Regions from separate parts of the Streptomyces sp. NPDC059567 genome, predicted to be linked through region 4. Evidence: riboswitches for the same ligand, from Rfam matches in the RefSeq annotation. Region 4 holds a riboswitch; each other region holds the start of a gene.

What was found. A riboswitch is a leader RNA that binds a small molecule or an ion and turns the genes downstream of it on or off. The one in region 4 is predicted to bind cobalamin.
Region 1: it holds a riboswitch for cobalamin, as region 4 does, so the genes downstream of both, ACFVZW_RS00745 (CoA-acylating methylmalonate-semialdehyde dehydrogenase) here and ACFVZW_RS27605 (cobalamin biosynthesis protein) in region 4, are expected to answer to the same signal.
Region 2: it holds a riboswitch for cobalamin, as region 4 does, so the genes downstream of both, metE (5-methyltetrahydropteroyltriglutamate--homocysteine S-methyltransferase) here and ACFVZW_RS27605 (cobalamin biosynthesis protein) in region 4, are expected to answer to the same signal.
Region 3: it holds a riboswitch for cobalamin, as region 4 does, so the genes downstream of both, ACFVZW_RS00490 (energy-coupling factor ABC transporter permease) here and ACFVZW_RS27605 (cobalamin biosynthesis protein) in region 4, are expected to answer to the same signal.

Annotation. Positions count from the first base shown of each region.
Region 1 is NZ_JBHWBS010000001.1:174,565-180,159, reverse strand. Features, by position in the region: gene ACFVZW_RS00755 (enoyl-CoA hydratase/isomerase family protein) at 1-637, opposite strand, end outside; gene ACFVZW_RS00750 (acyl-CoA dehydrogenase family protein) at 634-1,785, opposite strand; partial or broken gene ACFVZW_RS00745 (CoA-acylating methylmalonate-semialdehyde dehydrogenase) at 1,782-3,280, opposite strand; cobalamin riboswitch at 3,511-3,691, opposite strand; gene ACFVZW_RS00740 (TetR/AcrR family transcriptional regulator) at 3,794-4,417, opposite strand; gene ACFVZW_RS00735 (FAD-dependent oxidoreductase) at 4,523-5,595, shown strand, end outside.
Region 2 is NZ_JBHWBS010000031.1:30,395-35,989, forward strand. Features, by position in the region: gene ACFVZW_RS16560 (pyridoxamine 5'-phosphate oxidase family protein) at 1-224, shown strand, start outside; gene ACFVZW_RS16565 (acyl-CoA thioesterase) at 417-845, opposite strand; gene metE (5-methyltetrahydropteroyltriglutamate--homocysteine S-methyltransferase) at 850-3,168, opposite strand; cobalamin riboswitch at 3,342-3,568, opposite strand; gene ACFVZW_RS16575 (LacI family DNA-binding transcriptional regulator) at 3,760-4,884, shown strand; gene ACFVZW_RS16580 (M60 family metallopeptidase) at 5,083-5,595, shown strand, end outside.
Region 3 is NZ_JBHWBS010000001.1:118,785-124,379, reverse strand. Features, by position in the region: gene dhaK (dihydroxyacetone kinase subunit DhaK) at 1-67, shown strand, start outside; gene dhaL (dihydroxyacetone kinase subunit DhaL) at 82-687, shown strand; gene ACFVZW_RS00495 (PTS-dependent dihydroxyacetone kinase phosphotransferase subunit DhaM) at 684-1,088, shown strand; cobalamin riboswitch at 1,135-1,359, shown strand; gene ACFVZW_RS00490 (energy-coupling factor ABC transporter permease) at 1,388-2,086, shown strand; gene ACFVZW_RS00485 (energy-coupling factor ABC transporter substrate-binding protein) at 2,086-2,430, shown strand; gene cbiQ (cobalt ECF transporter T component CbiQ) at 2,437-3,186, shown strand; gene ACFVZW_RS00475 (energy-coupling factor ABC transporter ATP-binding protein) at 3,183-4,031, shown strand; gene ACFVZW_RS00470 (FAD-dependent oxidoreductase) at 4,332-5,595, shown strand, end outside.
Region 4 is NZ_JBHWBS010000079.1:823-6,417, forward strand. Features, by position in the region: partial or broken gene ACFVZW_RS27595 (ATP-binding protein) at 1-23, opposite strand, end outside; gene ACFVZW_RS27600 (cobyric acid synthase) at 82-1,590, opposite strand; gene ACFVZW_RS27605 (cobalamin biosynthesis protein) at 1,587-2,549, opposite strand; cobalamin riboswitch at 2,581-2,725, opposite strand; gene ACFVZW_RS27610 (hypothetical protein) at 2,839-3,060, opposite strand; gene ACFVZW_RS27615 (anion permease) at 3,073-4,338, opposite strand; gene ACFVZW_RS27620 (alpha/beta hydrolase) at 4,736-5,595, shown strand, end outside.

The sequences.
Region 1 (5,595 bases), on a different contig from region 4:
GGCCGACGTGCGCGGCCAGGGCGTCGTGCACGGACGCCTGCGCGAGGTCCGCGACCAGCCGGTCGAGCCGTTCGGCAGGTACGAAGTGGTCGGCGAGGCCGCACAGCAGCGCGTCGGCGGCTCCGACGGGCGCTCCGGTCAGAGCGAGATGGGTGCCCAGCTCGCCGGGTGCCAGGGCCAGGAGGTAGGTGCCGCCGACATCGGGGACGAAGCCGATACCGGTCTCGGGCATGGCGACGCGGGAGCGTTCCGTGACGATCCGCACGGTGCCATGGGCCGAGATCCCGACTCCGCCGCCCATGACGATGCCGTCCATCAGGGCGACGTACGGCTTGGGGTAGCGGGCGATCAGGGCGTTGAGCCGGTACTCGTCGCGCCAGAAGTCGGCCGAGACCGTGCCGCCGGTGCGGGCGTCCTCGTAGATGGCGCGGATGTCGCCGCCCGCGCTCAGTCCGCGCTCCCCCGCGCCGGAGATCACCACCGTTTCGACCGCGGCATCGTCCCGCCAGGCGGTGAGCGCGTCCTCGATCCGCAGCACCATGGGGTGACTGAGCGCGTTCAGGGCCTTGGGGCGGTTGAGGATCAGACGGCCCGTCCGCCCCTCGGTGCGGACCAGGACTTCCTCGTCCCCGGTCATCGCGGGTGCTCCGTCATGCCGCGGGCGACGATCACGTTCATGATCTCGTTGGTTCCTTCCAGGATCCGGTGGACCCGCAGGTCGCGGACGATCTTCTCGATGCCGTACTCGCTGAGGTAGCCGTATCCGCCGTGGAGCTGCAGTGCCCGGTCGGCGACGGAGAAGCCGGTGTCCGTGGCGAACCGCTTGGCCATGGCGCAGAGTTGGGGCGCCTGCGGGTCGCCGCGGTCGAGAGCCTCGGCGGCCTCCCGGACCAACGCGCGGGCGGCGGTGAGTTCGGTGGCCATGTCGGCCAGCCGGAACTGCAGGGCCTGGGCATCGAGCAGCCGGCCGCCGAAGGCCTCGCGGTCGGCGAGGTGGGTGAGGCTGCGGTCGAGTGCGCTCCGGGCGCCGCCGAGGGAGCAGGCCGCGATGCCGAGGCGGCCGCCGTTGAGGCCGTGCATGGCGATGCGGAAGCCCTCCCCCTCGGCACCCAGCCGCCGGCCTGCGGGGATCCTCACCCCGTCGAGGACGACCTGGCGGGTGGGCTGCGCGTTCCAGCCCATCTTGTGTTCGTTGGCGCCGAAGGAGACTCCCGGATCTCCTCGTTCGACGACGAAGGCGGAGATCCCGCGGGGACCCTCCCCGCCGGTGCGGGCCAGGACGATGTACACGTCGGAGGCGCCGGCGCCGGAGATGAACTGCTTCACTCCGGTCAGGACGTAGTGTTCGGCGTCACGCTCGGCGCGGGTGCGCAGCGCGGCGGCGTCGGAGCCGGCGCCCGGTTCGGTGAGGCAGTAGCTGCCCAGGGTCTCGGCGGAGCAGAGGCCGGGCAGCAAGCGCTCCCGCTGCTGTCGGTCGCCGTATCGGTCGATCATCCAGGCGACCATGTTGTGGATGGAGAGGTAGCCGGCGATGGAGGGGCAGCCGGTCGCCAGGGTCTCGAAGACGAGGACGCCGTCGGCCCGGGTGAGTCCGCAACCGCCGTGCTCCTCCCGTACGTAGACCCCGCCGAGTCCGAGCGAGGCGGCCCTGCGGATGACGTCGACGGGGAAGTGCTTGTCCTGGTCCCAGGCCACGGCGTGCGGGGCGAGCTGCTCCTGCGCGAAGTCGAGGGTGACTTCGGCGAGGGCGAGCTGGTCCTCGGTGAGGGTGGTCACGGCGCTCATCCCATCGTCGGGATGGTGAAGCTCGCGCCTTCCTTGACCCCGGAGGGCCAGCGCGAGGTGACGGTCTTGGTACGGGTGTAGAAGCGGACGGCGTCCGGTCCGTGCTGGTTCAGGTCGCCGAAGCCGGACGCCTTCCAGCCGCCGAAGGTGTGGTACGCCACGGGCACCGGGATGGGGACGTTGACGCCGACCATGCCGGTGTCGACCCGGCGGGTGAAGTCGCGGGCGGTGTCGCCGTCTCGGGTGAAGATGGCCACGCCATTGCCGTACAGATGCTCGCTGGGCAGCCGCAGGGCCTGCTCGTAGTCGGCGGCCCGTACGACGCACAGCACCGGGCCGAAGATCTCCTCCTGGTAGATCCGCATCGAGGAGGTGACCCGGTCGAAGAGGGAGGCTCCGGCGAAGAAGCCGTTCTCGTGTCCGGGGAGGGTGAACCCACGTCCGTCCACGACGAGTTCGGCGCCTTCGGCGACGCCGATCCCGACGTAGTGGTCGACCCGGTCCAGGGCGTCCCGGCTGACGAGGGGACCGAAGTCGGCGTCCGGGTCGTCGGAGGTGCCGATACGGAGTCCCGCGATGCGCTCCTTCAACTTCGCGACCAGCGCGTCGGCGGTCTCCTCACCGACGGGTACGGCGACGGAGATCGCCATGCAGCGCTCACCGGCGGAGCCGTAGCCGGCGCCGATCAGTGCGTCGGCGGCCTGGTCGAGGTCGGCGTCCGGCATCACGATCATGTGGTTCTTGGCCCGCCGAAGCACTGGGCGCGCTTGCCGTGGGCGGCGGCGGTGGCGTAGATGTGCGCGGCGATCGGGGTGGAGCCGACGAAGCCGAGTGCCTGGACGCGGGGGTCCGCGAGGAGGGTGTCGACGGCTTCCTTGCCGCCGTTGACGACGTTGAGGACGCCGGGCGGCAGGCCGGCCTCCAGGAAGAGCTCGGCGAGCCGCAGCGGTACGGAGGGGTCCCGCTCGGAGGGCTTGAGAATGAAGGCGTTTCCACAGGCCAGTGCCGGTGCGGCCTTCCACAGCGGGATCATCGCGGGGAAGTTGAAGGGGGTGATCCCGGCGACGACACCCAGAGGGCTGCGGAGCGAGTGCACATCGATGCCGGTCCCGGCGTTGTCGGTGAACTCGCCTTTGAGGAGGTGCGGGATCCCGGCGGCGAACTCCACGACTTCCAAGCCGCGTTGCAGGTCTCCGTGCGCGTCGGCGACCGTCTTGCCGTGCTCGGCGGAGAGCAGCCGGGCCAGGGAGTCCCGTTCGCCCTCGACGAGTTGGAGGAAGCGCAGCATGACGCGGGCGCGCCGCTGCGGGTTCCACTGGCCCCATGCCCGCTGGGCCTCCTGGGCGTCGGCGATCGCCGCCTCGGTGTCGGCCCGGCCGGCCAGGGGGACCCTGGCCTGGACGGCGCCGGTGTTGGGGTCGTGGACGTCGGCGAAGAGACCCGACGTGCCGGTGGTGTGCTTTCCGCCGATGAAATGGGTGAGTTCGCGGACCATCGAAGCCTGCTCTCGTCAGGTGAGGATCCGAGGAGGGCGCGGCGAGGGGCCGCGGTACGACACCGATCGGGGTGCGCACCGCGCGTCCGGCCGCGGGACAGGGGAAGGCGAGGGGCGCCTTCGTCGAGTCACGAACGCGGGGACAGGGCCTCGCCGTTCGGGTACTCCGCCGGATCACCTGGGCCGTGGTCACGTACCGGTGCCATGCGTGTCTGCTCCATCCTCGTGGACAACACGGAACACCCCACGGCCGGTATCCTGACTCCCGGATCAGCGCGTGCTCTCCGGCCTTCCCGACGGATGGTTTCCGTCAGTGGCCTGAACTGCTGGAAGAGCACACTCCCCGGTCACAGTGGCGGGACCGCGCCGGATTCACACCGGCTTCCCTGCACCGCGGGCTTGTCACGAACATATAGTTGGACGTCCTAGTAAGTCCACCCCCCCCACCTACGGGCACGGTGCGTGTCCTCGACGGCGGGCCCGGGCCGGGGCCTCACCGGGTGAGCGGCGCGGTCAGCTCGCGCCCGACGCGGGTCCCGCCAGGCCGTGCAGCAGCAGGGCGGTGAGGGTGTCGACGACCTCCTGGTCGGTGGCCCGCGGGCCGTCCTCTCGTGCCGTGATGACGGCGAACCCGAGCATCGAGACCATCGCACCCATGGCCGCCGCGACCAGCGCCGGGTCGCCCGGCAGCTGGTGTCCGCGGTCGCGGAGCCACTCCAGGTGCTCGCGGAGGGTCGCCGTCTCCTGGGCCAGGCTCGCCCATGCGCGGCCTTCGCCGGGCGGGCCGGCGAAGTTGGTCTGCATCAGGGCCACGACCACGGGCAGGTGCTCGCGCACGACCCGCCAGGTGACGGCGAGATGCTCGCGCAGCTGGTCGGGGTCCGTCAGATCGTGGTCGACCGGGTGGTGGCCCGCGCCGATCTCGGCGTCGGCCTGGGCGTTCAGATCCTGCATCAGGGCCTGGAGCAGGGCGTTCTTGTCCGCGAAGTGGGCGTAGAAGGAGCCGGTGGCGCGCCCGGCCTCGCGGGTGATGTCGGTGATCTTCGTGTCGAGATAGCCGCGCTCGGCGAACAGCCGCCGGGCCGCGTCCTTCAGCGCCGCCTCGGTCTCGGCGGCCTTCTCCTTGCGTACGCCCATCACCTGAGTCCTCTCGTCGGGCTTGACGTGCGTCAGCCCCCTGCCTCATTGTGAACCACAGTTCGGTGAATCTGAATTCACTGAATCTTGATTCAGGGGGTATGGATGAACGTCATGGTGATCGGCGGCGGAGTGGCGGGCGCCGCAAGCGCCCTGGCGCTGCGGCGGCTTGGTGTGGAGGTCACGGTGTACGAGGCGTACGCCGAACCGGCGGGCCAGGTGGGCTCGTTCCTGAGCCTGGCGTCCAACGGTCTGCGGGTGCTGCGCTCCCTCGGCGTGCTGGAGCGGGTGCGGCGGGCCGGGATCGATGTGCCCGGCCAGCGCATGTGGTCGAGCTCGGGCAAGCTTCTGGGTGACGTTCCGCGAGGACGGCTGAGCGGCGACACGCTGCACAGCGTGACCCTGATGCGGGGCGACCTGGTCGAGGCGCTGCGCGCGGAGGCGCTGGCGGCCGGGGCCGCCATCGTCACGGGTGAGCGCCTGGTCGATGCGGTCACCACCGAGAAGGGGGTGCGGGCGGTCTTCGCGAGCGGTCGCTCGGAGGAGGCATCGCTGCTCATCGGCGCCGACGGCATCTGGTCGGCCACTCGGTCACTGCTCGACCCGCGGGCGCCCGCTCCCGAGTACGCCGGGCTGTACAGCGTCTCGGGCATCGCCGAGGGCATCGAGACCGAACCCGGCTTCCTCAACATGACGTTCGCCCGGAACGGCGCCTTCATCCACCTCGCCGCCCCCGATGGCAACGTCTGGTGGTCGGCCCAGGTCTCGTGCCCCGCGCAGCCGGAGCTCGGCCTCACCGAGGAGGAGTGGCTCCGCCGCCTGACCGGGCTCTACCGGCACGAACAGGTGCCGTCCGCGATCCTTGACGCGACCGTCGAACTGCACCGCCCCACCCTGATGCACAGGCTCGGCGCGGTCCCGGTCCGCCACAACGACGGCATCGCGCTGCTCGGTGACGCCGGACACCCCGTCGGAGCGGGTCAGGGCGCGTCGATGGCCCTGGAGGACGCACTCGTCCTGGCCCGGTCACTGGCCACGGAACCCACGGTGGCCGCCGCCCTCTCGGCGTACGACGCCGCCCGCTCGGACCGTGTCGCCAAGATGGTCAAGGCGGCCTCGGACAACCGTGACGCCAAGACGGCCGGTCCGCTCGCGCGAAGGATGCGCGATCTGGTGAT
Region 2 (5,595 bases), on a different contig from region 4:
ACGTCGTCGAGGGCATCCCGGAAGAGTTCCTCCAGTCCAACGGCGCCTACACGATGACGCCCGAGCAGCGGGTCGAGTGGGAGGCCGAGGTCCGTTCGCTCTACGACGGCATGGTCCGGATCGTCGTGACCCCGACCTGGGCGAAACTGATCGACTTCGAGACGACCCTCCCCAGCGCGGTCGAGGAACTGGTCCGGCGGCGGGAGGAACGCAAGTGCGCCTGACCCGGTGCGAATTCCGATTGAGTGAGCGACCGCGGTGCGGTGCGCGCCGGCGACCCTGCCCCGGTGACCTCCGCTCCTCGGCGGCGGCCCCGGCTCCGAGGTGGCCGGTGGTCCGTTCCACCCGCCACCTCCGCCGGGGCCTCCGCCCAGGTCGAGACCGTCCGGGACGCCGGTCACGCCCCCGGCACGCCGCTACTCCTCCTTCAGGCCGGGGACCGGGCGCGGACGGCCTTCCGCGTCGATCGCGACGAAGGTCAGCCGGGCGGTGGCCACTTCGGTCGTGGGACCGGAGGTCGCGTTCCAGCGTTCCGCGGTGACGCCGACCGCGACGGCCATCGAGGTCCGGCCCGCGTGGCACAGCTCGGCGTGGACGGTGAGCAGGTCCCCGGCGCGGGCGGGGGAGAGGAACGTCATCCGGTCGACGGAGACCGTCACGGCGGGGCCGTCCGCGTGGCGGCCCGCCGCTGCCGCGGCCGCGTCGTCGATGAGTTTCATGACGACGCCGCCGTGGATGGTCCCGTACAGATTGGTTTCGTGCTCGCTCATGATGTGGGCGAGGGTCACCTGGGAGTCGGCCGGTGCCTTGTGGGCCCGATCGCCGACGGTGATACGGGTGTTCATGTGCTCAGCTCTCCGCCCGGGGCAGGCTGCCGCGGACTCGGCGGGCCGCCGCGGCCATGTGTTCCAGGGCCGGCCGGACCTCGCCCCAGCCGCGTGTCTTCAGCCCGCAGTCGGGGTTGATCCAGAGCCGGTCGGCGGGTACGGAGAGCAGGGCGCGCTCGATGAGGGTGACGGCCTCCGCCTCCTCCGGAACGCGCGGTGAGTGGATGTCGTACACGCCGGGGCCGACCTCCCGGGGGTATCCGGCGCCGGCGAGTTCGTCCGCGACCTGCATATGGGAGCGCGCTGCCTCCAGGCTGATGACGTCCGCGTCGAGGTCGTCGATGGCCCGGAGGATGTCGCCGAACTCGGCGTAGCACATGTGCGTGTGGATCTGGGTGTCCGGACGGACGCCGGCCGTGGCGAGGCGGAAGGCCTCGGTGGCCCAGGCGAGGTACGCGGCGTGGGCGTCGGCGCGCAGCGGCAGCGTCTCGCGCAGGGCCGGTTCGTCGACCTGGATCACCGACGTGCCCGCCGCCTCCAGATCGGCGACCTCGTCGCGCAGCGCGAGCGCGACCTGGCGGGCGGTGTCGGCGAGCGGCTGGTCGTCGCGGACGAACGACCAGGCGAGCATCGTGACCGGGCCGGTCAGCATCCCCTTGACGGGGCGGGAGGTCTGCCGCTGTGCGTACGTCGTCCAGCGCACCGTCATCGGCACAGGGCGGGAGATGTCGCCGGCCAGGACGGGCGGCCGGACGTACCGGGTGCCGTACGACTGGACCCAGCCGTGCTGGGTGGCGAGGTAGCCGGTGAGCTGCTCGGCGAAGTACTGGACCATGTCGTTGCGTTCGGGCTCGCCGTGCACGAGGACGTCGAGACCGGTCTTCTCCTGGAAAGCGATGACCTCGCGGATCTCGGCCTCGATCCGCTCCTCGTAACCCGCCTTGTCGAGCCATCCGGCGCGCAGATCGGCGCGTGCGGTGCGCAGTTCGGCGGTCTGCGGGAAGGAGCCGATGGTCGTGGTCGGCAGCGGCGGCAGGCCCAGGTGGGCCCGCTGCGCGGCGGCGCGCTCGGCGTAGGGCTGGGCGCGGCGGGTGTCGCTCTCGGTGACGGCGGCAGTGCGCGCCCGTACGGCCGGGTCGTTGGTGATCGCCGAGCTTGCCCGGGAGGCCAGATCGGCGCGATTGGCGGCCAGTTCGGCGGCGATCGCGCCGGTGCCCTGGGACAGGCCGCGCGCGAGCGTGGCGATCTCGGCGGTCTTCTGGCGGGCGAAGGCGAGCCAGCGGCGGATCTGCGGGTCGATGTCCCGCTCGGCCGCGGCGTCCAGCGGGACGTGGAGCAGCGAGCAGGACGCCGCGACGTCGACCTGATCGGCGAGGCCGAGCAGGGTGCCGAGGGTGGTGAGGGACTTCTGGTGGTCGTTGATCCAGATGTTGCGGCCGTCGACGACGCCGGCGACCAGCCGCTTGCCCGGCAGGCCGCCCACCGCCGCGAGATCCGCGAGGTTCGCGGCGGCGGCATCGGTGAAGTCGAGCGCGAGTCCCTCCACGGGGGCCTTCGCCAGCACGGGCAGCGCCTCGCCCAGCCGGTCGAAGTAGGAGGCGACCAGCAGCTTCGGCCGGTCGGCCAGGCCGCCGAGCTCGCGGTAGGCGCGGGCGGCGGCGTTCAGCTCGGCGGGGGTGCGGTCCTGGACGAGGGCGGGCTCGTCGAGCTGCACCCACTCGGCGCCCGCCGCGCGCAGGTCCGCGAGCACCTCGGCGTACACGGGCAGCAGCCGGTCCAGCAGGGTGAGCGGCTCGAAGTCCTCGGCGACACCGGGCGCCGGCTTGGCCAGCAGCAGGTACGTGACGGGTCCCACCAGGACGGGGCGGGCCGAGTGGCCGAGCGCGAGGGCCTCCTTCAACTCCGCGACCTGCTTGTCGCTCGTGGCACTGAAGGCGCTGTCGGGACCCAGTTCGGGGACGAGGTAGTGGTAGTTGGTGTCGAACCACTTGGTCATCTCCAGCGGCGCCACGTCCTGGGTGCCGCGGGCCATCGCGAAGTACCCGTCGAGCGCGTCGGCCTCGACGGCGGCGCGGTGACGGGCGGGTACCGCGCCGACCATGACGCTGGTGTCGAGGACGTGGTCGTAGAGGGAGAAGTCGCCGGTCGGGACCTCGTGGACGCCGGCGTCGACGAGCTGCTCCCAGTTGCTCCTGCGCAGCTCACGGGCGGTCTCCCGGAGGGCATCGGCGGTGACGCGGCCCTTCCAGTACCCCTCGACGGCCTTCTTCAGTTCCCGGTTCCCACCCTGGCGGGGGTATCCGTGGACGGTGGCCCGTGCTGCCGCGGACTCGGTTGTCACGTAACTCTCCTTCGCGAGCTTGCGTGTCGTGAGACAGACCCGGAGAGCCGCGAGCGAGGGGTGACGAACCGGACGGACCACCGCCGGGGCGTACATCGAGGTACGCGCGGCCGATCCGCCCTGCTGTGCACGCCGACCCGCCCACGAGGTCACCGGGATCACCGCACGCGAACGGTCGCGTGCGGGCAGCGGGCAGGTCTTCGGACTCGCGAGCACGTCTCGTACGGAAGCCGTACGAGACACCTACTGGCCGTCGCTTCCCAGGCCCTCACGGGCCCAGTGCGTATGACGGCGGTCGTTCTCGCTCACCGCTGCGGGGCAGTCCCGGATTCCCACCGGGTTCCCTCTTACGACGCGTCCCGCCTGGCTGACGGGGCGAACCAGCTGCCCGGGCAGCGTACCGCGCGGGCAGGGAACGACGCGATCGGCTCATATTCCGGACGGTGAAACGAGACACACCCGCTGCGAGGGGCCGTGGGGCGCGACCCGATCAGTGCCGAACCCGCTCCTCGGGGCGGCCTCGTTCAGCTCCCATGAACGACGGCGACGGAGTTCGTATAGGCTCCAGCCGCACGTGAGGAGGCGGCACCGATGGACGGGAGTGCTCGGCAGGTGGCGGCGGGGGATTCGCGGCGCGCGACCATCCGGGAGGTGGCCGCGCTCGCCGGCGTGTCGACGGCGACCGTCTCACGGGTGCTGAACCGCAACTATCCCGTGGCGCAGGCGACCCGCGACCGGGTCGAGGGCGCGATGCGGGAGCTCGGCTATGTCGTGAACGCGCATGCTCGCGCCCTGGCCGGCACCTCCAACCGCACCGTGGGGATCATCGTCAGCGAGATCGTCGACCCCTTCTTCGCGTACATCGCGCGCGGTGTGGAGCGCGAGGCGGCGCGCACGGGCCGGCTCTGTCTGGTCTGCTGCACGCAGGGCGACGCGAAGCGCGAACTGGCCTTCGTCGACCTCCTGCACGAGCAGCGTGCCGACGTGGTCGTGCTGGTCGGGGGGAGCGTCGTGGACCGCGCCTACACCGCGGAACTCACCCGCCGCGCGGAGGAACTGCACGCGGGCGGCTCCTCCCTGGTGCTGTGCGGCCGGCCCTCGCTGGGGGGACGGGTCCCCGCGGCGGCGGTGGAGTACGACAACGAGGGCGGCGCGTTCGCCATCACCGACCATCTGCTGACGCAAGGGCACCGCCGGATCCTCTACCTCGGCGGCCCGCCCGCCGTCTCGACCACGCTGGACCGCCTCGCCGGATACCGCAGGGCCCTCGAACTGCGCGGCGTGACGCCCGACGCCGGTCTGGTGCACACCGGTGCCTTCAGCAGGGGCTTCGGCTATCGCCGGATGGTCGAACTCCTCGGCGAGGGGCTCGACTTCACCGCCATCTTCGCCGCCAACGACATCGTGGCGGCGGGCGCGGCGCAGGCGCTGGAGGAGGCGGGTGCCCGGATCCCGGAGGACGTCTCCCTCGTCGGCTACGACGATGTGCCCGTGGCGCAGGAGATGCGTCCGAGGCTGACCACCGTGCACATCCCTCTGGAGGAGATGGGCCGGCAGGCCGTGCGGCTCGCGACGCCCGGGGACGACGGCGACGACGGTGACGACGCCTGGCGGGCTCCCACGACGGGGGTGCACCGGCTGGGTACGCACATCGTGGTGCGCGACTCGGTGGCTCCGCCGAAGGCGCCGCGCACCCGGCGCACCCGCACCGCGTGAAGCAGGGGCGAGAGCAGGGCTGAGCGCCGGGGAGGGCCTTGGGATGAGAACGTTTACCTACCCAAATCTCCGTTGGATCCCTTCGGGTTCATAGAAACCCCTAGAAACTTTGCGTCTTCTCTTGCCTCGGCATAGCAACCGCTTACATCCTGTCGGGCAGTCAGAGGCCAGGCCCTTGCCCCTCTCCGAGGAGACCGGATGCCCCACCTCCCTGCGCTCAACCGTCGTTCCGTCCTCGCGGGCCTGGCCGGTGCCGGCACCGTCGGCCTGCTGGGCACCGCTCCGGCCCGCGCGGCGACCGCCACCACCGCCGGCGGCCATGCGTGCACGGTCACCGTGACCGCACGCCCCGCCGCCGAGAGCGAGCGGCTCCGGCTCGCCCAGGCGCTGCGCGGCAGCGAGTTCCACGCGACCGGCCTGTACGCGCCGCCGGGCGCCGAGGTCACGCTCAACGTCCTGCCGTACGACGGCCTCGTGCCGACCCTGTGGATCGGCCTCTGGGACTACTACGGCACGCTCACCGAGCCGCGCGCCCACACGCTCAAGCCCGGGGCCAACACCGTCGTCGATCCCCACGGCGGTCCGGTCTACCTGACGCTCGCCGGTGACGGCGAGCGCGCGGGGGTCCGGTTCCGCTCCGGGGCCGTGCCCATGCCCACGTTCGCCCTGGGCCGCACCTCCGAGGCCGACTACCAGGCCCGGTTGGACGCG
Region 3 (5,595 bases), on a different contig from region 4:
CGACGAGGAGATGCTGCGGCTGTGGGACGCGCCCGTGCAGACGCCCGCCCTGCGCTGGGGCCGGTGAGAGGGGTGTCCGAGGTGAACGAGTTCGACGCCGCGTTCTTCCTTCGCTGGCTGACCATCGCCGCGGCCGCCGTGGACCGTGAGGCCTACCGCCTCACCGATCTCGACTCGGCGATCGGCGACGCCGACCACGGGGCCAATCTGAAGCGGGGGTTCGCCGCGGTGACGGACGTACTGGAGAAGGAGCCGCCCGCGACGCCGGGAGCCGTACTCGTCGCCGCCGGACGGCAGTTGATCTCCACCGTGGGTGGCGCGTCCGGTCCGCTGTACGGGACGCTGCTGCGCCGGACGGGGAAGAGTCTCGGCGAGGCTGCGACCGTGACGCGGCAGGAGCTGGCCGCGGCGCTCACCGCGGGAGTCGCCGCGGTGGGACAGCTCGGCGGGGCGCGGGTCGGTGACAAGACGATGCTGGACGCGCTCGTTCCGGCGGCCGAGGGGCTCGGCGAGTCCTTCGCGGCGGCCCGGGACGCGGCCGAGCGCGGCGCCCTCGCGACCGTCCCCCTCCAGGCGCGCAAGGGCAGGGCGAGCTATCTCGGCGAGCGTTCCATCGGGCACCAGGACCCGGGGGCCACCTCGTCCGCGCTGCTGATCGCCGCCCTCTCCGAGGCGGCGGCCGCATGACCGCGCAGGTGGGAATCGTCCTCGTCTCGCACAGCGCGGAGGTGGCCGCCGCCGTCGCCGCGCTGGCCCGGGGTCTCGCGGCCGGCGGGGCGACCGCGCCGATCGCCCCCGCGGGCGGCACACCGGCCGGCGGCCTCGGCACCAGCTCCGACCGGATCGCCGCGGCGGCACACGAGGTCGACCGGGGCGCCGGTGTGGCGCTGCTCGTCGACCTCGGCAGCGCCGTGCTGACGGTCAAGGCGCTCCTCGCCGAGGAGGACGAGCTGCCGGAGGGTTCCCGGCTCGTGGACGCCCCGTTCGTCGAGGGCGCCGTCGCCGCCCTCGTCACGGCGAGCGCGGGCGGTGACCTGGACGCCGTGGTGGCCGCGGCATCGGAGGCGTACACGTACCGAAAGGAGTGAGAGGGGGGCGCGCGCGAGACCTGTCACACACCGTCCGGAAGGGCCTCCGTGTTGTGATGTACCTGGTCAACCCACTACTGTCACAGCGCCTTGGTGTACGGGAAACCGGTGCGGTACCGGTGCGGCCCTCGCCACTGTGATCGGGAAGTCCGGCTCCATCCCTCCGGGGAAGCCACTGGACCACCGCGGGAGACCGCGGCGGTTTGGGAAGGCGGAGCCGCGACGGCATGACCCGTCAGCCAGGAGACCGGCCAAGGTGCGTTGTCCATCCACGAGGTGCTGGAGAGGGTCTCCCAACCATGCATATAGCCGAGGGGTATCTGCCCCCTGTGCACGCGGCCGCCTGGGGCGTCGCGTCCGCTCCTTTCGTCGTCCACGGAGTTCGCGCACTGACCCGTGAGGTCAAGGCCAACCCCGAGTCCACCCTGCTGCTCGGTGCGTCCGGTGCGTTCACTTTCGTCCTTTCCGCGCTCAAGATTCCGTCGGTGACGGGAAGTTGCTCGCACCCCACCGGTACGGGGCTCGGCGCGATCCTCTTCCGGCCGCCCGTGATGGCGGTCCTGGGCACGATCACGCTGCTCTTCCAGGCGCTGCTGCTCGCCCACGGCGGGCTGACGACGCTCGGTGCCAACGTCTTCTCGATGGCGATCGTCGGTCCCTGGGCCGGTTTCGGTACGTACTGGCTGCTGCGCCGGTCCAACGTGCCGCTGATGGTGAGCGTGTTCTTCGGTGCGTTCGTCGCCGACATCTCCACCTACTGCGTCACCAGCGTTCAGCTCGCGCTGGCCTTCCCGGACCCGGGCAGCGGTGTGCTCGGCGCGCTGGCCAAGTTCGGCGGGATCTTCGCCGTGACCCAGCTGCCGCTCGCCGTCAGCGAGGGGCTGCTCACGGTGCTCGTGATGCGGCTGCTCACGCAGTCCAGCAAGGGGGACCTGACCCGCCTCGGTGTCCTGCTCCCGTCCCGGAAGAAGAACGAGAACGCGGAGGCGAGCGCCTGATGAGCCGGAACGCGAAGATCAACACACTGCTCCTGCTCGTCGTCGCGGCGCTCGCGGTGCTCCCGCTGGTGCTGGGGCTCGGCGACCACAAGGAGGAGCCGTTCGCAGGGGCCGACGCCGAGGCGGAGACGGCGATCACGGAGATCGCTCCCGACTACGAGCCGTGGTTCAGCCCGCTGTACGAGCCGCCGTCCGGCGAGGTCGAGTCGGCGCTGTTCTCGCTCCAAGCGGCGCTCGGCGCCGGCGTGCTCGCGTACTACTTCGGGCTGCGGCGCGGTCGCAGGCAGGGCGAGGCGCGCGCCGTGACGGCGAAGGAACCGCTGGTCACCACCGGCGACGAGTAAGCGCCGATGCTGCCGATCGACGCGGCGGCGCACAGCAGTCGCTGGCGCCGCCGTCACCCCTGCGAGAAAGCCGTGCTCGGGTTCGGTCTGACGCTGTGCGCGGTCTGTCTGCCGCCCTGGCCGGGCGCCGTGCTCGTCGCGGCGGCCACGCTCGCCGTGCTTCTCGGCCCCGCCGGGGTGCCGGGGCGTCAGCTGTGGCGGGCGTTCCGGATCCCCCTGGGATTCTGTGTGACGGGCGCGATCCCGCTCCTGTTCGAGGTCGGCGGAGCGCGGGGGATCGTCGCCCTCGCGCCGGACGGTCCGGTGCATGCGGGCGAGTTGCTGCTGCGGACCTCGGCTGCCTCGCTGGGCGTGCTGCTGTTCGCGTTCACCACACCCGTCTCGGACGTGCTGCCACGTCTCGTACGGGCGGGGGTTCCGGCGCCCGTGGTGGACGTGGCGCTGGTGATGTACCGGATCAGCTTCCTGCTGCTGGACGCGATATCCAAGATCCGACAGGCGCAGGCGGCCCGGCTCGGGCTCACCACCCGGGCGGCGACCTGGCGCTCGCTCGCGGGGCTCGGCGCGACCGCGTTCGTCCGCGCCTTCGACCGGGCGCAGCGCCTGCAGACCGGGCTCGCCGGGCGGGGGTACGACGGGACCCTGCGGGTGCTGGTGCCCCAGGCCGCGGTCTCGGCCCGATTCCTCGCGTCGACGGCCGGTCTCCTGGCCTGTCTCGTCGCGCTCTCTCTCGTCCTGGAAAGGTCCCTGCCGTGAGCCCTGCGCCGCCTGTCGTGGAACTGGTGAAGGCCACGTTCGCCTACGAGGACGGGCCGGTCGTCCTCGACGGCATCGACTTCGCCGTGCCGGAGGGCCGGGCGATGGCTCTCCTCGGCCGCAACGGCGGCGGCAAGACGACGCTGCTGCGGCTGCTCAGCGGGGGTCTGCGCGGCAGCGCCGGCACGCTCCGGCTGGACGGCGAGGACGTGTCGTACGACCGGAAGGGGCTGACCCGGCTGCGGACGACCGTGCAGTTGGTCGTCCAGGACCCGGACGACCAGCTCTTCGCGGCCTCGGTCGGGCAGGACGTGTCGTTCGGGCCGATGAATCTGGGGCTTCCGGAGGATGAGGTACGACTCCGGGTCCGCGAGGCGCTGGAGGCGCTGGACATCGTGGCCCTGGAGGACCGGCCGACCCATCTGCTCTCGTACGGGCAGCGGAAGCGGGCGGCGATCGCGGGCGCCGTGGCGATGCGGCCGCGGGTCCTCATCATGGACGAGCCGACGGCCGGTCTCGACCCGCACGGGCAGGAGCGCCTTCTTGAGGTGCTCGGGCGGTTGCGGGACTCCGGTACGACGGTGGTCATGGCGACGCACGACGTCGATCTGGCGCTGCGCTGGGCGGACGAGGCCGCCGTGCTCTCGCCCGAGGGGCTGCGGACGGGCCCGATCGAGGAGCTGCTCGCCGACGACGAGCTCCTCGACGCGGCGCGCCTGCGTCGCCCGTGGGGCATGGCGGTGACGCGGCTGCTGCGCGCGCACGGCCTGCTCGCCGCGGACGCGGAGGGTCCGCGCACGGCGGAGGACCTGGACAGCTGGGTGACCGCACCGCGAGGCGCGTGAGGCACAGGAGGCATCCGAGACACCGAACGGAGCTGGGGGCCCGAGACGCCTGATGCACCCGCGTCCCCAAGGCACCTCGTGCACCTGGGCGCCCTGAAGCGCAAGGCATACGACGCGCCGTGCGCACCTGGGCGCCCACGGCGCTTGAAGCACCACGACGGCCCCCTGGCGGATCCCCGCCAGGGGGTCGTGGTGCGCAACGTCGCGCAGATCACCCTCCCCCGCTTATGCAACTTGTTGCACAAGCCCCCTCGGGTCGTCTACAACAGTCACGACGACACTGCGCGAGGAGGCGCCCCCATGACCACCCCGTACCCGCACCTGCTGAGCCCGCTCGACCTCGGGTTCACCACCCTGCCGAACCGGGTGCTCATGGGTTCCATGCACGTAGGCCTCGAGGAGACCGAGAACGGCTTCGAGCGCATGGCCGCGTTCTACGCCGAGCGCGCCCGCGGCGGCGTCGGGCTGATCGTGACCGGCGGCATCGCCCCGAACGAGGCCGGTCGCCCCTGGGACGGCGGCGCCAAGCTCAGCACCGATGACGAGGTGGCCGAGCACAAGCTCATCACCGAGGCCGTGCACGCCGAGGGCGGCCGGATCGCGATGCAGATCCTCCACTTCGGCCGGTACGCCTACCACCCCGCGCTCGTCGCACCCAGCGCGATCCAGGCGCCGATCAGCCCCTTCGTCCCCAACGAGCTCACCGACGCCGAGGTCGAGCAGACCGTCGAGGACTACGCCCGCTGCGCCGAGCTGGCCAAGGCCGCCGGGTACGACGGCGTCGAGGTCATGGGCTCCGAGGGCTACCTGATCAACGAGTTCATCGCGGCCGCCACCAACCAGCGCACGGACCGCTGGGGCGGCAGCTACGAGAACCGGGTCCGCTTCCCGCTGGAGATCGTCCGGCGCATCCGCGAGCGGGTCGGCGAGGACTTCATCGTCATCTACCGCCTCTCGATGCTCGACCTGGTCCCGGGCGGTTCCACGCTGGAGGAGGTCGTCGCCCTCGCCAAGGAGATCGAGGCCGCCGGCGCCACCATCATCAACACCGGCATCGGCTGGCACGAGGCCCGCATCCCCACCATCGCCACCTCGGTGCCGCGCGGCGCGTACACCTGGGTGACCAAGAAGCTGATGGGCGCGGTGAGCATCCCGCTCGTCACCAGCAACCGCATCAACACCCCCGAGGTCGCCGAGCAGATCCTCGCCGAGGGCCGCGCGGACATCGTCTCCATGGCCCGCCCCTTCCTGGCCGACCCCGAGTTCGTCGCCAAGGCCGCCGCCGACCGCGCGGACACCATCAACACCTGCATCGGCTGCAACCAGGCCTGCCTGGACCACACATTCAGCCTGAAGATCACCTCCTGTCTGGTGAACCCGCGCGCCTGCCACGAGACCGAACTGGTCCTCTCCCCCACGCGGCTCGCCAAGCGGATCGCGGTCGTCGGCGCGGGCCCGGCCGGACTCGCGTTCTCCGTCTCCGCCGCCGAACGCGGCCACTCCGTCACCCTGTTCGACGCCGCGAGCGAGATCGGCGGCCAGCTGAACATCGCCAAGCGGGTGC
Region 4 (5,595 bases):
GTGAACGGATACCGGGTGCTCATCGGGTGGTCACTCCTTCAAGGTCGGGTCGCTGACGTTCGCTCATGTGCGGGCCCGCCCTCACGGCGCGCCCGGCGGGATGAACGGCAGCCCGTTCGGCGGGCCGTTCTCGATCAGGCGCAGCAGCGCGTCCGTGTCCGCGTGTTCCTCGATCAGGTCGCCCAGACGGTCCAGCTGCTCCTCGCGGAGCGCGCCGAAGGACGTGTCGGGGGCCGGGACGAACCGCCGTCCGGCCGCGGCCGCGACCTCCCGGAGGAACGCCCGGCGGAAGCCGTCGCTCTCCAGGGAGCCGTGCCAGTGGGTGCCCCAGACGGCGCCGACCCGGCAGCCGTCCAGGAAGGGTTCCCCACCCCGCACGTCCGCGATGCCGTGGTGGATCTCGTACCCCTCCACGGGCTCGCCGAGCGCCTCGCCGACCGGCCGGGCCAGCGTCTTCTCGGGCGCGAACCGGATACGTACGGGCAGCAGTCCGAGCCCGTCGACGGTGCCGGCCTTCGACTCGACCTCGTCCTCGATCCGCTCCCCGAGCGCCTGGAAGCCGCCGCAGATGCCGAGTACCGGCCGGCCCTCCGCTGCGCGCCGGGCGATCGCGTCGGCGAGGCCGCGCTCCCGCAGCCAGGCCAGCGCCTTGACCGTGCCGCGCGTGCCCGGGACGACCACCAGGTCCGCGTCGACGAGTTCCTCGGCCCGGTCCACGAAGCGCACCACCACGCCCGGCTCGGCCGCCAGCGCGTCCACGTCGGTGAAGTTGGACATCAGCGGCACGGCGCAGACGGCGACCCGCAGCACGTCCTCGCCGACCGGCGGCGCGACGACCGACTCGCGGACGGTGCCCCGCAGTGAGACCCGCAGGCCGTCCTCTTCGTCGATGCCGAGCCCGTGCGCGTACGGCAGCACACCGAACGTCCGGCGCCCGGTCAGCCCGAGCAGCATGTCGAGGCCCGGCTCCAGCAGGGTCACGTCACCCCGGAACTTGTTCACGAGATAGCCCGCGATCAGCTCCTGGTCCTCCGGCGCGAGCAGCGCCGTCGTGCCGAAGAACTGGGCGAACACCCCGCCCCTGTCGATGTCGCCGACCACCAGCACCGGCAGCCGCGCCGCCCGTGCGATGCCCATGTTCACGATGTCCGTGCGCCGCAGGTTGATCTCGGCCGGACTGCCCGCCCCCTCGCAGATCACGGCGTCATACGTGCCCCGCAGCTCCTCCAGGCACGCCAGCACGGGCTCGAAGAGCTCTTTCTGGCGTCCACCGTGGTAGCCGCGGGCACTCAGTTCGCCCACCGGCCTGCCCATCAGGACGACCTGGCTGGAGCGGTCGCTGCCCGGCTTCAGCAGCACGGGGTTCATCAGCGCGGTCGGCTCGACACGGGCCGCCTGTGCCTGCATGGCCTGCGCCCGGCCGATCTCCGCGCCCTCGCGCGTCACGAAGGAGTTCAGGGACATGTTCTGGCCCTTGAACGGCGCGACCTTCACACCCTGCCGGACCAGCCAGCGGCAGATGCCCGCCGTGACGACGCTCTTGCCCGCGTCGGACGTGGTCCCCGCGACCAGCAGCCCCCCGCCTCTCATGCCTTCCTCCGCTTCATCGCGCCCGCCGCGATCCGTCCACCCACACACACCGCCAGCGTCAGCGCGGTGACCCGGCGCGAGAGCCGCACCGCCCGTTCGATGTCCCCGACCTCCACGGCCCGGCCCTCCCCGTTCAGCACCGGCCGGTGCTCGACCCGTCCGCCGTACGAGAGCGTCCCGCCGAGCCGGACGCCGAGCGCCCCCGCGAAGGACGCCTCCACCGGACCGGCGTTGGGGCTCGGGTGCTTGGCCGCGTCCTGCCGCCATGCCCTCACCGCCCCCTTCGGGTCGCCACCGGCCACCGTCGCGAGCACGGCGGTCAGCCGGGCGCCCGGCCAGCCGGCGACGTCGTCGAGCCGGGCCGAGGCCCAGCCGAAGCGCCGGTACGCCGGGGACTTGTGGCCGACCATCGCGTCCAGCGTGTTCACGGCCCGGAAGCCGACCAGCCCCGGAACCCCGGCGACCGCGCCCCAGACCAGGGCGCCCACGACGGCGTCGGAGGTGTTCTCGGCGACGGACTCGACCACCGCGCGGGCCATCGCCGGACCGTCCAGGGACTGCGGATCGCGCCCCACCAGATGCGGCAGCCGCTCGCGGGCCACCTCCAGGTCCCCGGCCGCCAGGGCCCCGCCGATGGCGCGGGCCTCCCGGCCCAGGGTCGTGCCGCCGACGACGGCCCAGACGGAGGCGGCGGTCAGCGCGACGGCGGCTCCGGGGCGGTCACGTACGGTACGGGCGGCCAGCGCCGCGATCGCGGTGGCGCCACCGGCGCAGACGGCGGTGTGCAGCGCGCCCCACCCGCGGTGGTCGCGCCGGAGAATCTTCTCGACGGAGCCGGCGGCACGCCCGAACGCGGCGACCGGATGGCCGCGGCGGGGGTCGCCGATGATCAGGTCCGCGGCCAGACCGGCGGCGGCGCCGTAAGCGAATACACCTGTGGCTGCAGTGCGGCCGGGCATGGCGCTGTGTCCTCACTCAGGGTCCGCGCCCTGGCTCGACGTGACCGGCGGCGAGAGTTCCTGGCTCCCGGGGGATCGATTCCCCGGTCACAGTGGCGGGACCGCGCCGGATTCGCACCGGACTTCCTCTGCTGCCGCCGTAATGGCCCCGGAAGTCCACCACGCTGTGCGAACACCCGTCAACTCACGTTTGACCTGCGGCGGGACAGTGTGCGAAGCACCACAGGAACGACGGACGGGCGGTCCCACCCGAAGGTGCGACCGCCCGTCCGTCGAAGCGGGACCGTCGTCAGACGACGATCAGATAGATGCCGTACGCGACGGCCGCCGCGCACAGCGCGAAGCAGGCGTACGCGCCGGTGCGCGCCAGGGCGGCGGAGCCTCCCTGGGAGGCGGCCTGCTCCTGCTTGGAGAGGCCGACGATGCCGAGGGTGAACAGGCCCACGAGGGCGACGGTCGCCACGAGGCTGACTCCGAAGACGGAGCCGAGAGCTGCCCAGTCGATCTTCATGTCGTTCGTTCCTTACACCGCGGCCGCGGGGGCCGTGGGGGCTGCCGGGTCCGTGGGGGCCGGCGAGGGGATGGTGGTCTTGAGGTCCTCGTCCGCGACGGAGGCGACGGAACCGGCCGGCGGCGGGGTGACGGCCGCGATCGCGGTGGTGACGACGCCCGCGGGCTCGGCGTCGAGGTCGTCCGCGGTGACGTTGTTGTGGTCCACGGGCTTGCGGCGCGACAGCGCCCAGATGACGCTCGAGCCGGCGACGAGGAGGACGGCGACGGTCGCGACGCCCCCGCCGCCCTGCTTGGTGAGGAACTCGGCGCCGGCGCCGACCAGACCCGCGGCGGGCAGGGTCAGACCCCAGGCGACGAACATCCGGGTCGCGGTCGACCAGCGGACGACACCGCCCTTGCGGCCGAGACCCGCGCCCATCACGGCGCCGGAGCAGGACTGCGTGGTGGAGAGGGAGAAGCCCAGGTTGGACGAGGCCAGGATGACCGTGGCGGCGCTGGTCTGCGCGGCGAAGCCCTGCTGCGGCTGAAGGTCGGTGAGGCCCTTGCCCATGGTGCGGATGATGCGCCAGCCGCCGAGGTAGGTGCCGAGCGCGATCGCGACACCGGCGGAGACGACGACCCACATCGGGGGGTTGGAGCCGGGGGCGACGACACCCTGGGTGACCAGCGCCAGGGTGATGATGCCCATGGTCTTCTGCGCGTCGTTGGTGCCGTGCGCGAGGGAGACGAGACCGGCGGAGGCGATCTGGCCGGCCCGGTAGCCCTTGGCGGTGGACTTCTCGGCGGTCCTGGAGGCGATCTTGTAGGTGAGCCTGGTGGCCGCCATCGCGGCGAGGCCGGCGACGAGCGGCGCGGCGATCGCGGGGATGAGCACCTTGGTGACGATGGTGCCGCCGTTGACGGCCGACCAGCCGGCCGACATCACGGCCGCGCCGATGAGACCGCCGAAGAGGGCGTGGGAGGAGCTGGACGGCAGACCCATGAGCCAGGTCAGCAGATTCCACAGGATGGCGCCGACGAGCGCCGCGAAGATCACTTCGGTACGAATGCCCTGTTCGTTGATGATCCCGCCGGAGATCGTCTTGGCGACCTCGACGGACAGGAACGCACCGACCAGGTTGAGCACGGCGGACATGGCCACCGCCGTCTTGGGCTTGAGGGCACCGGTCGAGATGGTCGTCGCCATCGCGTTGGCGGTGTCGTGGAAACCGTTCGTGAAATCGAACACGAGAGCTGTCACGACCACAATCGCGAGCAGCAGCGTGATGTGTTCCATTTACCCAGGCAATCGTTTGACGTCAGTGGCTGGACGAACGTAGGCAACCTGAGTGAACGGAAGGTGAACTGGGTCGGGCTGCATGGTGACTCTAACCGTGTTCGGACATTCCGCTTAGCCTCTCCGGACGCGGTTCTGTCCACGATGTGGTCGCCCCGCAACCCCGGGTAAGCCGTGCCGTTGCCGGACACAAGGGACGTGTCCCACTTCCGCCCCTCTCGCCCCATGTCACCAGCCGGACACTCCGGGGGCCGTGTCAGTCGACCGGGGGACCCGTCGAAGAGATCCATGTCACTCCGGAGTGGCCCACCGCCGGTCCGGCTCGGTGACAGCCCGGATCGGGCCCGTGCGGGTCTGTCCGGTGGCAGCCCGACCCCGCCCTGCCGACACTGGGAGCGTGCGCCCGGCTACAGCGACGGCAGCGGCCGTCACCACCCTGCTCGGTGTCGGCGCGGCCGCGATCGCGGCCGGCCGGTACGCCAGTGACGCCGCCCTCAAGGCGGCCGGACGGCCCCTGCCCCGCGACCCACGGCTCACCGTGCACGCCACGGACCCCGGCCACGTCACCCTGACCCGCAGCCTCGCGTCGCTGCGCCCGGGAACGTACGGGATCGAGGGCCCCGGCGTCCACGCCGTCGTCGGACCCGTGCTGGACCGGGTCCCGCACAGCGCTGACACCGTCGTCCGCCGTCTGGAACGGGTCGAGCTCGGCACCCTGGAACCCGGCGTCCGGGTCCACTTCACCCCGGAGCTGCACAGCGGCGACCCGGGCAGCGCGCTCGGCCTCGACCACGAGGACGCCGAGATCCCCGGCGAACTCGGCGCCCTGCCCGCCTGGCTCGTCCCCGGCGCCCGCTCCACCTGGGTGATCGCCCTGCACGGCATCGGCACGACCCGCCGGCACCCCCTCAACCTCGTCCCGTTCCTCTCCCGACGGCAGATCCCCGTCCTGTGTCTCGCCTACCGAGGGGACGAGGGCGCGCCCCGGTCCCCGGACGGCCTCGGCCATCTCGGCGACTCCGAGTGGCGCGACGTCGACGCGGCCATCCGGTACGCCGTCCGCAAGGGCGCCCAGCACGTCGTCCTGCTCGGCTGGGGGCCCGGCGCCACCATGGCCCTGCATGCCGCCGCCGACTCCGGCGTACGGGACGTGATCCGCGGCCTCGTCCTGGACTCCCCGGTCCTCGACCAGGAAGCCACCCTGCGCAACCTCGCCTCCGCCCGCCGCGTCCCTGGCCCGCTGCTCCCGCTCGCCGT